DNA from 2 places in the Amycolatopsis sp. NPDC049253 genome. Region 2 is predicted to be linked to the other one. Evidence: riboswitches for the same ligand, from Rfam matches in the RefSeq annotation. Region 2 holds a riboswitch; the other holds the start of a gene.
The links. Region 2 has a riboswitch for cobalamin ahead of metE (5-methyltetrahydropteroyltriglutamate--homocysteine S-methyltransferase). Riboswitches for the same ligand answer to the same signal wherever they lie in the genome.
Positions count from the first base shown of each region.

Region 1: it holds a riboswitch for cobalamin, as region 2 does, so the genes downstream of both, AB0K15_RS19600 (hypothetical protein) here and metE (5-methyltetrahydropteroyltriglutamate--homocysteine S-methyltransferase) in region 2, are expected to answer to the same signal.

Region 1 covers NZ_JBFAQX010000007.1:403,379-407,915, forward strand. Annotated here, with positions in the region: gene AB0K15_RS19590 (ATP-binding cassette domain-containing protein) at 1-1,137, opposite strand, end outside; gene AB0K15_RS19595 (CbiQ family ECF transporter T component) at 1,134-2,210, opposite strand; gene AB0K15_RS19600 (hypothetical protein) at 2,200-2,823, opposite strand; cobalamin riboswitch at 2,982-3,117, opposite strand; gene AB0K15_RS19605 (Gfo/Idh/MocA family oxidoreductase) at 3,161-4,057, shown strand; gene AB0K15_RS19610 (VanZ family protein) at 4,316-4,537, shown strand, end outside.
Region 2 covers NZ_JBFAQX010000003.1:539,491-544,027, reverse strand. Annotated here, with positions in the region: gene AB0K15_RS10115 (ribonucleoside-diphosphate reductase subunit alpha) at 1-1,267, shown strand, start outside; gene AB0K15_RS10110 (ribonucleotide-diphosphate reductase subunit beta) at 1,338-2,411, shown strand; cobalamin riboswitch at 2,525-2,723, shown strand; gene metE (5-methyltetrahydropteroyltriglutamate--homocysteine S-methyltransferase) at 2,819-4,537, shown strand, end outside.

The DNA.
Region 1 (4,537 bases), on a different contig from region 2:
GGCGGCCACGGAGTCGAGGTACAGCAGGTCGGACGGGGTCTGCGGCACCAGGCCGACGCGCGACCGCGCCACCCGCGGCCGCACCGCAGCCGGGTCCGCGCCGAGCACGTCGACGGTCCCGCCCGAGCGCGGCCCGCTGCCCTGCAACGCCCACAGCAGCGAAGACTTGCCGGACCCGTTGCGCCCCATCAGCGCGACGACCTCGCCCCGGCCCAGCCGCAGGTCCACCCCGCGCACGGCCACTACGCCCCCGTAGCGCACCTGAACCCCCCGCGCGGTGAGCACGTCCTCCGTGGGCACGCCGGCCACGGCGGGGCGGGTCACCGACGAGAGCCGTTCCCGCAACGGCCCGGCCCGCCGGCGCGCGTCCCGCACCGAGAGCGGCAGCGGTGACCAGCCCGCGAACCGGCCGAGCTCCACGATCGGTGGCGCGACGTCGGCGTCCGCGAACACCTCCGCCGGCGGTCCGGACCGCATCGAACCGCCGCCCGGCAGGTAGAGCAGCCGGTCGGCGTACTGCGCCACGCGCTCCATCCGGTGCTCCGCGACGACAACCGTGGTGCCGAGGTCGTGCACCAGCCGCGTGATCGCGGCCAGCACCTCCTCGGCGGCAGTCGGGTCGAGCGCCGACGTCGGCTCGTCCAGCACGAGCACGCGCGGGTGTGCCGTGAGCACGGACCCGATCGCCACGCGCTGCTGCTGCCCGCCCGACAGTGTCCGAAGTGGACGGTCGCGCAGCTCGGCGATGCCCAGCAGGTCGAGCGTCTCCTCCACGCGCTTGCGCATCACGTCGGGCGCCACGGCCAGCTGCTCCATCGCGTACGCGAGCTCCTCCTCGACGGTGTCCGTGACGAACCCGGCGAGCGGATCCTGCCCCACGACCCCGACGACGGACGCCAGCTCACGCGGCGGGTGCGTGGCCGTGTCCAGACCGTCGACGAACACGCGCCCGGCCAGCGTCCCGCCGGTGAAGTGGGGCACGAGCCCGTTGATGGCCCCGAGAAAAGTCGACTTGCCGACCCCGGTGCGCCCGGCCACCAGGCACAGCTCGCCTTCCTCCACCACGAGGTCGACGCCGCGCAGCACGGGCGCGGAAGCTCCGTCGTAGGTGACGGTGACCTGCGAGAACTCGATCACCGCGCCACCTCCGCGACGGGCAGCGGCCGCGGCGCGAGCCAGGCCGGCAGCACCGCGATCAACACGGCCAACGCCGGCAGCAAGGGCAACGTCGGCCAGCTCGGCGGGCTCACCGACGTCACCAGCTGCGCCGGCGGGCAAGCCAGCAGCAGCCCCGCCGACACGACCCCGCACAACACCACCAACGTCTCCGGCAGCCGCCACGGATCGGGCCGGTACGCGGTCCGCTGGATCCGCCGCCCGCCCAGCACGAACCCGGCGGACGCCACGACCAGCCCGGCCACCAGCATCGGCACACCGAGCCAGCTCGACGACCCGTCGAGCACCCCGTACACCCCGACCGCGACCCCGACCAGCCCGGCCAGCACGCAGGCCGCGATCAGCACCCGCACACGCGGCGCGAGGTACCCGCGCCGGCCGTAGCCGCGCGAGTCCATGGCCGCCGCCAGCAGCAGCGAGCGGTCCAGCGCGTCCGCCAGCACCGGCACGAAAACCCCCTTCACGAACCTCAGCCCCCGGCCACGCGCCGCCCGCAGCCGCCGCGCACGCCGCACCCGCTGCACGCTCTCCACCAGCTGCGGCGCCATCGAAAGCGCCACCGTGACGGCCGTGCTCACCTCGGCCAACGCACCCGGCACGGCCTTGAGCAGGCGTTTCGGGTTCGCCAGCGCGTTGGCGGCGCCGACGCAGAGCACGATCGCCGCCAGCCGCAGCCCGTCGTAGAAGCCGCCGAGCAGCTCCTCGGCCGACGTCGGGCCCAGCAGCTCGATCCCGGCGGCCGCGGCGGGCAGCGGGATCGTCGGCAGCGTGAACAGCACGTGGCCGCCGTCCTCGCCGCCGATGAGGATGCGGAACAGCACACGCGACACCACGATCACCCCGGCGACCAGCGCGTACACGCGAAAAGCCAGCGCCCACGGCGCGTCTCCGCGACGGTTCACGACCACGAACCCGGCCACGGCGATCACCAGCGCCAGCAGCAGCGGGTTGGTGGTGCGGCTGGCGGCGACGGCGAGCGCGAGCGCCCACACCCACCACGCACCCGGGTGCAGAGCCCGCGCGTTACCGGGCAGCACGCCCGCGCCGCAGCCCGACGACCACGCCCGCGACGACGAGCACCGCGATCACGACGAGCCCGATCACCAGGCTCCACGGGAAGCCGCTGCCGCCGGAATCCGTCGACGCGGCGGCGGGAACAGGTGCGTTGGCCTTGCGCACCGGCGCCACCCGCGGCGGCGGGTAGTCCTGGAACGACTTGTTGTGCGCGAACGACCAGCCCTCGAAGCTCCCCGCCGGCGGCTTCCAGCCCTGCACACCGACCTGGCTCGACGCCCACTTGCCGCCGTCGGTCGCCGTCCAGAAGCTCCACGACGCGCTCTCCGGCGGCATCCCCGAACACGACTGGTCGGCCGGTTTGCCCTCGATCTTGCAGATCAGCGCCAGGCCGTACTTGCCGACGCCCGCGATGTCGAGGCCGGCGTTCTGCATCGCCGCCACGCCGTCGGCCTGCGGCCCGGGCGCGCAGCGGATCAGGGTGTCGCCACCGAGGTCCTGGAAGTCGACGACCACGGTCACGCCGTTGCCGTCCGGGCAGTAGCCCGCGGTGCCCTTCCCGGGCACGGTCGCGGTGGCGGGACTCGCGCCGGACAGACCGGCGGTGACCAGGAGCGCGGCCACGGCAAGCATCCGGACCGGAGACACACGGAGCAGGGCAGGGATTACTGATCCGGCCAAAAGTAGGCCGACCCTCACGCGGCGCGTAACCGTTACTACGAAGCCATTCGGCCGTGACTGTGGTCGGATTGGTAATGGTCGGCACAAAAACCGCATCGTTGATGAAACCTCGCATCGAGTCGGACCACGGCGGGCGATCCGGCTCACGGCCGCGCGGGCGGCCGCTCACGGTTGCGGGTCAGCGCCGGATTCCCACCGGCTTCCCCCGATCGTGGTGTACAGCTGACCGACGTTAACCCACCGGAGGTACCCGCCGGAAGCGGCGCCGGACACACCTACACTTCCGGGCGTGGACGTCGGACAGCTGCGCATCGGCCTCGTCGGAACCGGTCCCTGGGCGACGACGGTGCACGCGCCGGGCCTGGCCGAGCACCCCGGCACCGAGCTCACCGCCGTGTGGGCGCGCCGCGTCACCAGCGCCCGTCCGCTGGCCGAGGCCCACGGCGCGGTCGGCACCGACGACCTCGACGAGCTGTTCTCCCTGGTCGACGCCCTCGCCTTCGCGGTGCCGCCCGCCGTGCAGGCGGAGATCGCGACGCGCGCGGCCGAGGCCGGCAAGCACCTGATCCTCGAGAAGCCCATCGCCGCCGACCTGGCGAGCGCACAGCGGCTGGCCGACGCCGTGGACAAGGCCGGCGTCGCGTCGCTCGTGATGCTCACGCTGCGGTTCTCCCAGCAGACGCGCGAGTGGCTCGACGGTCTCGCCGCCTCGGGCGGCTGGCGCGGCGGGGGCGCGCGCTGGCTGTCGGGCGCGCTGCTCGGCGGGCAGTACTCGACCTCGGCCTGGCGCCTCGACGCGTCCGGCGGCGCGCTCGCCGACATCGGCCCGCACGCGTTCGACCTGCTCGACGCGGCCCTCGGCCGCATCACCGACGTGCTCGCGGCCCACCGGGGCCCCGACGACCTGTGGCAGCTGATGTTCGCCCACGAGGGTGGTGCCACGAGCACCGCGACACTGTCGCTGCGGCTGCCGGTTCAGCCGACCGTGGTCGAGGTCGCGGTCTACGGCGAGCACGGCTACCGGACACTCGGCCGCAAACCGGGCACCGCCGGGGAGTCCTACACGGCCCTGCTCGACGACTTCGCGGCCATGGTCGCGAGTGGCACGACGACGCATCCGTGCGACGTCCACCGTGGCCTGCACCTGTCCGCGCTCATCGAGAAAGCGCGCGAGCTCGCCGGGTAGTACACAGGCTCGAACCCTTGTTTTCCGTTGTGGAACAAGGCTTTTCGCCAAGTCGGCGAAATCCTTCCACAGGGTTGTCCACAGCATCCACTATGGACGGTCCGCGCCTCGACCGAACCACGGGAAGCCGTTTCGCGCCACCGGAAAGATCACCGAATAGTGCGGCCCGCTGAGCATGCCGACTCGAACCGGCAATGCGAAGGTTGATCTTGGAAGGGCGGGAAGAAGCAGTTCAGAGGGGTTCGAGAAGGGAAGCGCATGGGTGCCTTGCTGCGCGCTTTCTGGGGGATCATCCCGATCACGGCCATCGCGGTGCCATACGCGCTGCTCTGCTGGCCCTTGCTCGCCGCGCGGAGGCGGCGAAGAAACAGCGGCATCAGCCTGGGCCACGCCTCGGCGACCGCGGCCGTCGACGTGACGGCGGTGACCATCGGCGCACTCGTGCTCTGCCTGGTCATCATGCCCGTCGGCACCGCTTCG
Region 2 (4,537 bases):
CACGCTGAACACCAACATCGACGAGGTCGCGGTCTGCAACCTCGGCTCGGTGAACCTGCTCAAGCACGTCACGCCCGAGGGCCTGGACACGAAGCGCCTCGAGAAGACCGTGCGCACGGCCGTCCGCATGCTCGACAACGTGATCGACATCAACTTCTACACGATCCCGGAGGCGCGCCGCTCCAACCTGCGCCACCGCCCGGTGGGCCTGGGCATCATGGGCTTCCAGGACGCGCTGTTCGAGCTCGGCCTGCCGTTCGCCTCCGACGGCGCGGTGAAGTTCGCCGACGAGAGCATGGAGCACATCTCCTACTACGCGATCTCCGCGTCGACCGACCTGGCCGAGGAGCGCGGCCAGTACCAGTCGTTCGAGGGTTCGCTGTGGAGCCGCGGCATCCTGCCGATCGACTCGATGCAGCTGCTGATCGACGCGCGCCAGGGCGACGCCCTCGCCGTCGACACCTCCACGACGCTGGACTGGGCGCCGCTGCGCGAGCGCGTGAAGACCGTCGGCATGCGCAACTCCAACGTGATGGCGATCGCGCCGACCGCGACGATCTCCAACATCTCCGGCGTCGGCCAGTCGATCGAGCCGCTGTTCCAGAACCTGTACGTGAAGTCGAACATGTCGGGTGACTTCACCGTGGTGAACCCGCACCTGGTCAAGAGCCTCAAGGCCCGCGGCCTGTGGGACGAGGTCATGGTCAGCGACCTGAAGTACTTCGACGGCAGCCTCGGCCAGATCGACCGCGTGCCGGACGACCTCAAGGCCCTCTACGCCACCGCGTTCGAGATCGAGTCGAAGTGGATCGTGGACGCCGGCTCGGTCCGGCAGAAGTGGATCGACCAGGCGCAGTCGCTGAACCTCTACATCGCGGCGCCGAGCGGGCGCAAGCTCGACGAGCTGTACCGCTACGCCTGGCACAAGGGCCTCAAGACCACGTACTACCTGCGCGCACAGTCGGCGACGCACGTGGAGAAGAGCACCCTGCGCGGCACCGACGGCAAGCTGAACGCGGTCTCGGCCGCCCCGGCCGCCACCGCTGCCGCTCCGGCCGAGGCGGCCGCCCCGGCGCCTTCGCCCGCGCCGTCGCCGTCGCCGTCGGCCGCCGTGCCGGCGAGCCCCGCCGCGGCCGTGCCCGCCGCGGTTCCGGCCGCCAAGCCCGCCGAGCCGAAGGAAATGCCGAAGGTCGACGACATCGACTTCGTCGCCACCGAAGGCGCCTCCTGCCGCATCGACGACCCCGACTGCGAAGCCTGCCAGTGACCTCCTCGCCAGTGGTGCCGCCGGCGAGAACCGGCCGCACCGCCGGCGAGCCTTTTCTTGGAGCCTCTAGATGACCAACGTGGAGACCACGGACGCCACCGGCCTCGGCGCGATCGAGGTCGGCGCCGCCCGGATCAACGTCGACGACAAGCGCATGATCAACGCGCGCGCCGACGTGAACCAGCTGCTGCCCATGAAGTACCGCTGGGCGTGGGACAAGTACCTCGCCGCGTGCAACAACCACTGGATGCCGACCGAGGTCGCCATGCAGGCCGACATCGCGCTGTGGAAGTCGCCGGACGGCCTGACCGAGGACGAGCGCCAGATGCTCAAGCGCAACCTCGGCTTCTTCGCCACCGCGGAATCCTTGGTGGCCAACAACATCGTGCTCGCGGTGTACCGCCAGATCACCAACCCCGAGTGCCGCCAGTACCTGCTGCGCCAGGCGTTCGAGGAAGCCGTGCACACGCACACCTTCCAGTACATCTGCGAAAGCCTCGGCCTGGTCGAGGGCGAGCTGTTCAACATGTACCGCGAGGTGCCGTCCATCTCCGAGAAGGACGCGTGGGCGCTGAAGTACACGCAGAACCTCGAGAACCCGGACTTCGAGACCGGCACGCCGGAAGCCGACCAGGCGTTCCTGCGCGACCTCGTGGCGTTCTACGTGATCTTCGAGGGCATGTGGTTCTACACCGGCTTCGCGCAGATCCTCTCGCTCGGCCGGCGCAACAAGATGGTCGGCATCGCCGAGCAGTACCAGTACATCCTGCGCGACGAGTCGATCCACCTGAACTTCGGCATCGACTGCATCAACCAGATCAAGATCGAGAACCCGCACCTGTGGACCGAAGAGTTCCAGGCGGAGATCCGGCAGATGCTGACCGACGCGTGCGAGCTGGAGGTCCGCTACGCGCGCGACACCATGCCGCGCGGCATGCTGGGGCTGTCGGCGCAGTTGTGCGAGCAGTACATGCACTTCATCACCGACCGGCGCGCCCAGCAGATCGGCCTCGCGCCGATCTTCGGGGAGACGGAGAACCCGTTCCCGTGGATGTCGGAGGCGATGGACCTGAAGAAGGAGAAGAACTTCTTCGAGACCCGCGTGATCGAGTACCAGTCGGGTGGCGCGCTCGACTGGGATTGATCGGCTGCGGGGCCCGATCCCGGTCTCCGGGATCACAGCGGACGTCGTGCCGCCGGAAGCCCCGACCCCGCTAGGCTCGGCCACGCCACTGGTTCGCCAGGGCGTGGCCGAGCTTTTTCCGGTCGTGTCCCGGTGAGGCAACAGGGAACCCGGTGTGAATCCGGGACTGCCCCGCAGCGGTGAGTGGGAACGAAAGCCGTCACCACGAAGTTCGTGGTCGAGCACTGGGCGAGACGCCCGGGAAGCGACGGCGAGTAGGCGCGAGCGTTGCGCCCACGAGTCCGAAGACCTGCCCGTGGTACGTGCGCCGACGGCGTGCGTGAGTCCGGGCCCCGTGGGACACGGCCTGACCGAACGCGGCTCTCGCGTGCCCGGGCTCGTCGAGCGAGCTCGCGAGGAGAGAGCCTGTGACCACCATCGGCACCACCGTCCTGGGATACCCGCGCATCGGAGGAGACCGGGAGCTCAAACGCGCCCTGGAGCGCTACTGGGCGGGCACCGCCGGCGAGGCGGAGTTGCTCGCCACCGGCCGCGGACTGCGCGCGCGGACGTGGTCGCGGCTGCGCGACGCGGGACTGAAATCGGTCCCCTCGAACACCTTTTCCCACTACGACCACGTGCTCGACACCGCCGAGCTGTTCGGCGCGCTGCCCGAGCGCTTCACGCGCCTGGGCCGATCACCGCTGGACACGTACTTCGCCGCCGCGCGCGGGGTGCAGCACGAACCGGCGCTCGAGATGACGAAGTGGTTCGACACCAACTACCACTACCTCGTGCCCGAACTGGGGCCGGAAACACGGCTCCGGCTCGCCGGCACGAAACCGCTCGACGAGGTGCGCGAGGCCCGGGAGCTGGGCGTCGAGACGCGGCCGGTGCTCGTCGGCCCGGTCACGTTCCTGCTGCTCGCCAAGGCGGTACAGCCCGGCTTCGAGCCGTTGGAGCTGCTCGACGAGCTGCTGCCCGCGTACGCGGCGCTGCTCAGCGCGCTGAACGCCGAGGGCGTCGAGTGGGTGCAGCTCGACGAGCCGGCGTTCGCCGGCGACCGCACCACGAAGGAGCTCAACGCGCTGACCCGCGCGTACCACGTGCTGGCCAAGGCACAGGACCGGCCGAAGCTGCTCGTCGCCGGGTACTTCGGCGCCCTCGGCCGCGGGCTGGGCGTGCTCGCCCGTTCCCCCATCGAGGCACTGGCCGTGGACCTCGTCACCGACGCGTCCTTTGTGGACGCTGTGGCGGCGGAAGGCGCGTTGCGCGACAAGGAGGTGCTCGCCGGCGTCGTCGACGGGCGCAATGTGTGGCGCACGGACCCGGACCGCGCGCTGGAGCACGCGGCCCGGCTGGCGGGCACCGCGCAGCACGTGAGCATCGCGACGTCGTGCTCGCTGCTGCACGTGCCCTACGACGTCGAGGCCGAGAACCTCGATTCACGGCTGAAGAGCTGGCTCGCGTTCGCCGACCAGAAGGTCGCCGAGGTCGTGCTGCTCGGGCGGGCGCTGCGCGGCGAGCGGGTGGACCTGTCGGCGGCGCGGGCGGCCGTCGCGGACCGCGCGACGAACCCGGTGGACGTGGCCGTGCGGGAGCGACTGGCGGCGCTGACACCGCAGGACGCGGTGCGTGAGCCGTACGAGCGGCGAGCGGCCGTGCACCAGGAGTCGCTCGGCCTGCCGCCGCTGCCGATCACCACGATCGGCTCGTTCCCGCAGACCACCGACGTCCGCAAGGCCCGCGCCGCGTACCGCGCGGGCACGCTCGACGAAGCCGCGTACGTGGCCGCCATGCACGCCGAGATCGACCGCGTGGTGCGGCTGCAGGAGGAGCTGGGCCTCGACGTGCTGGTGCACGGCGAGCCCGAGCGCAACGACATGGTGCAGTACTTCGCCGAGCAGCTCGCCGGGTTCGCCTCGACCGAGCACGGCTGGGTGCAGTCCTACGGCTCGCGCTGCGTCCGCCCGCCGATCCTCCACGGCGATGTCTCGCGCCCGCGGCCGATGACGGTGCCGTGGGCGCGGTACGCGCAGAGCCGCACGGCCAAGCCGATCAAGGGCATGCTGACCGGCCCGGTCACGATCCTCGCGTGGTCGTTCGTGCGCGACGACCAGCCGCCGGCGGACACGGCGCTGCAGGTC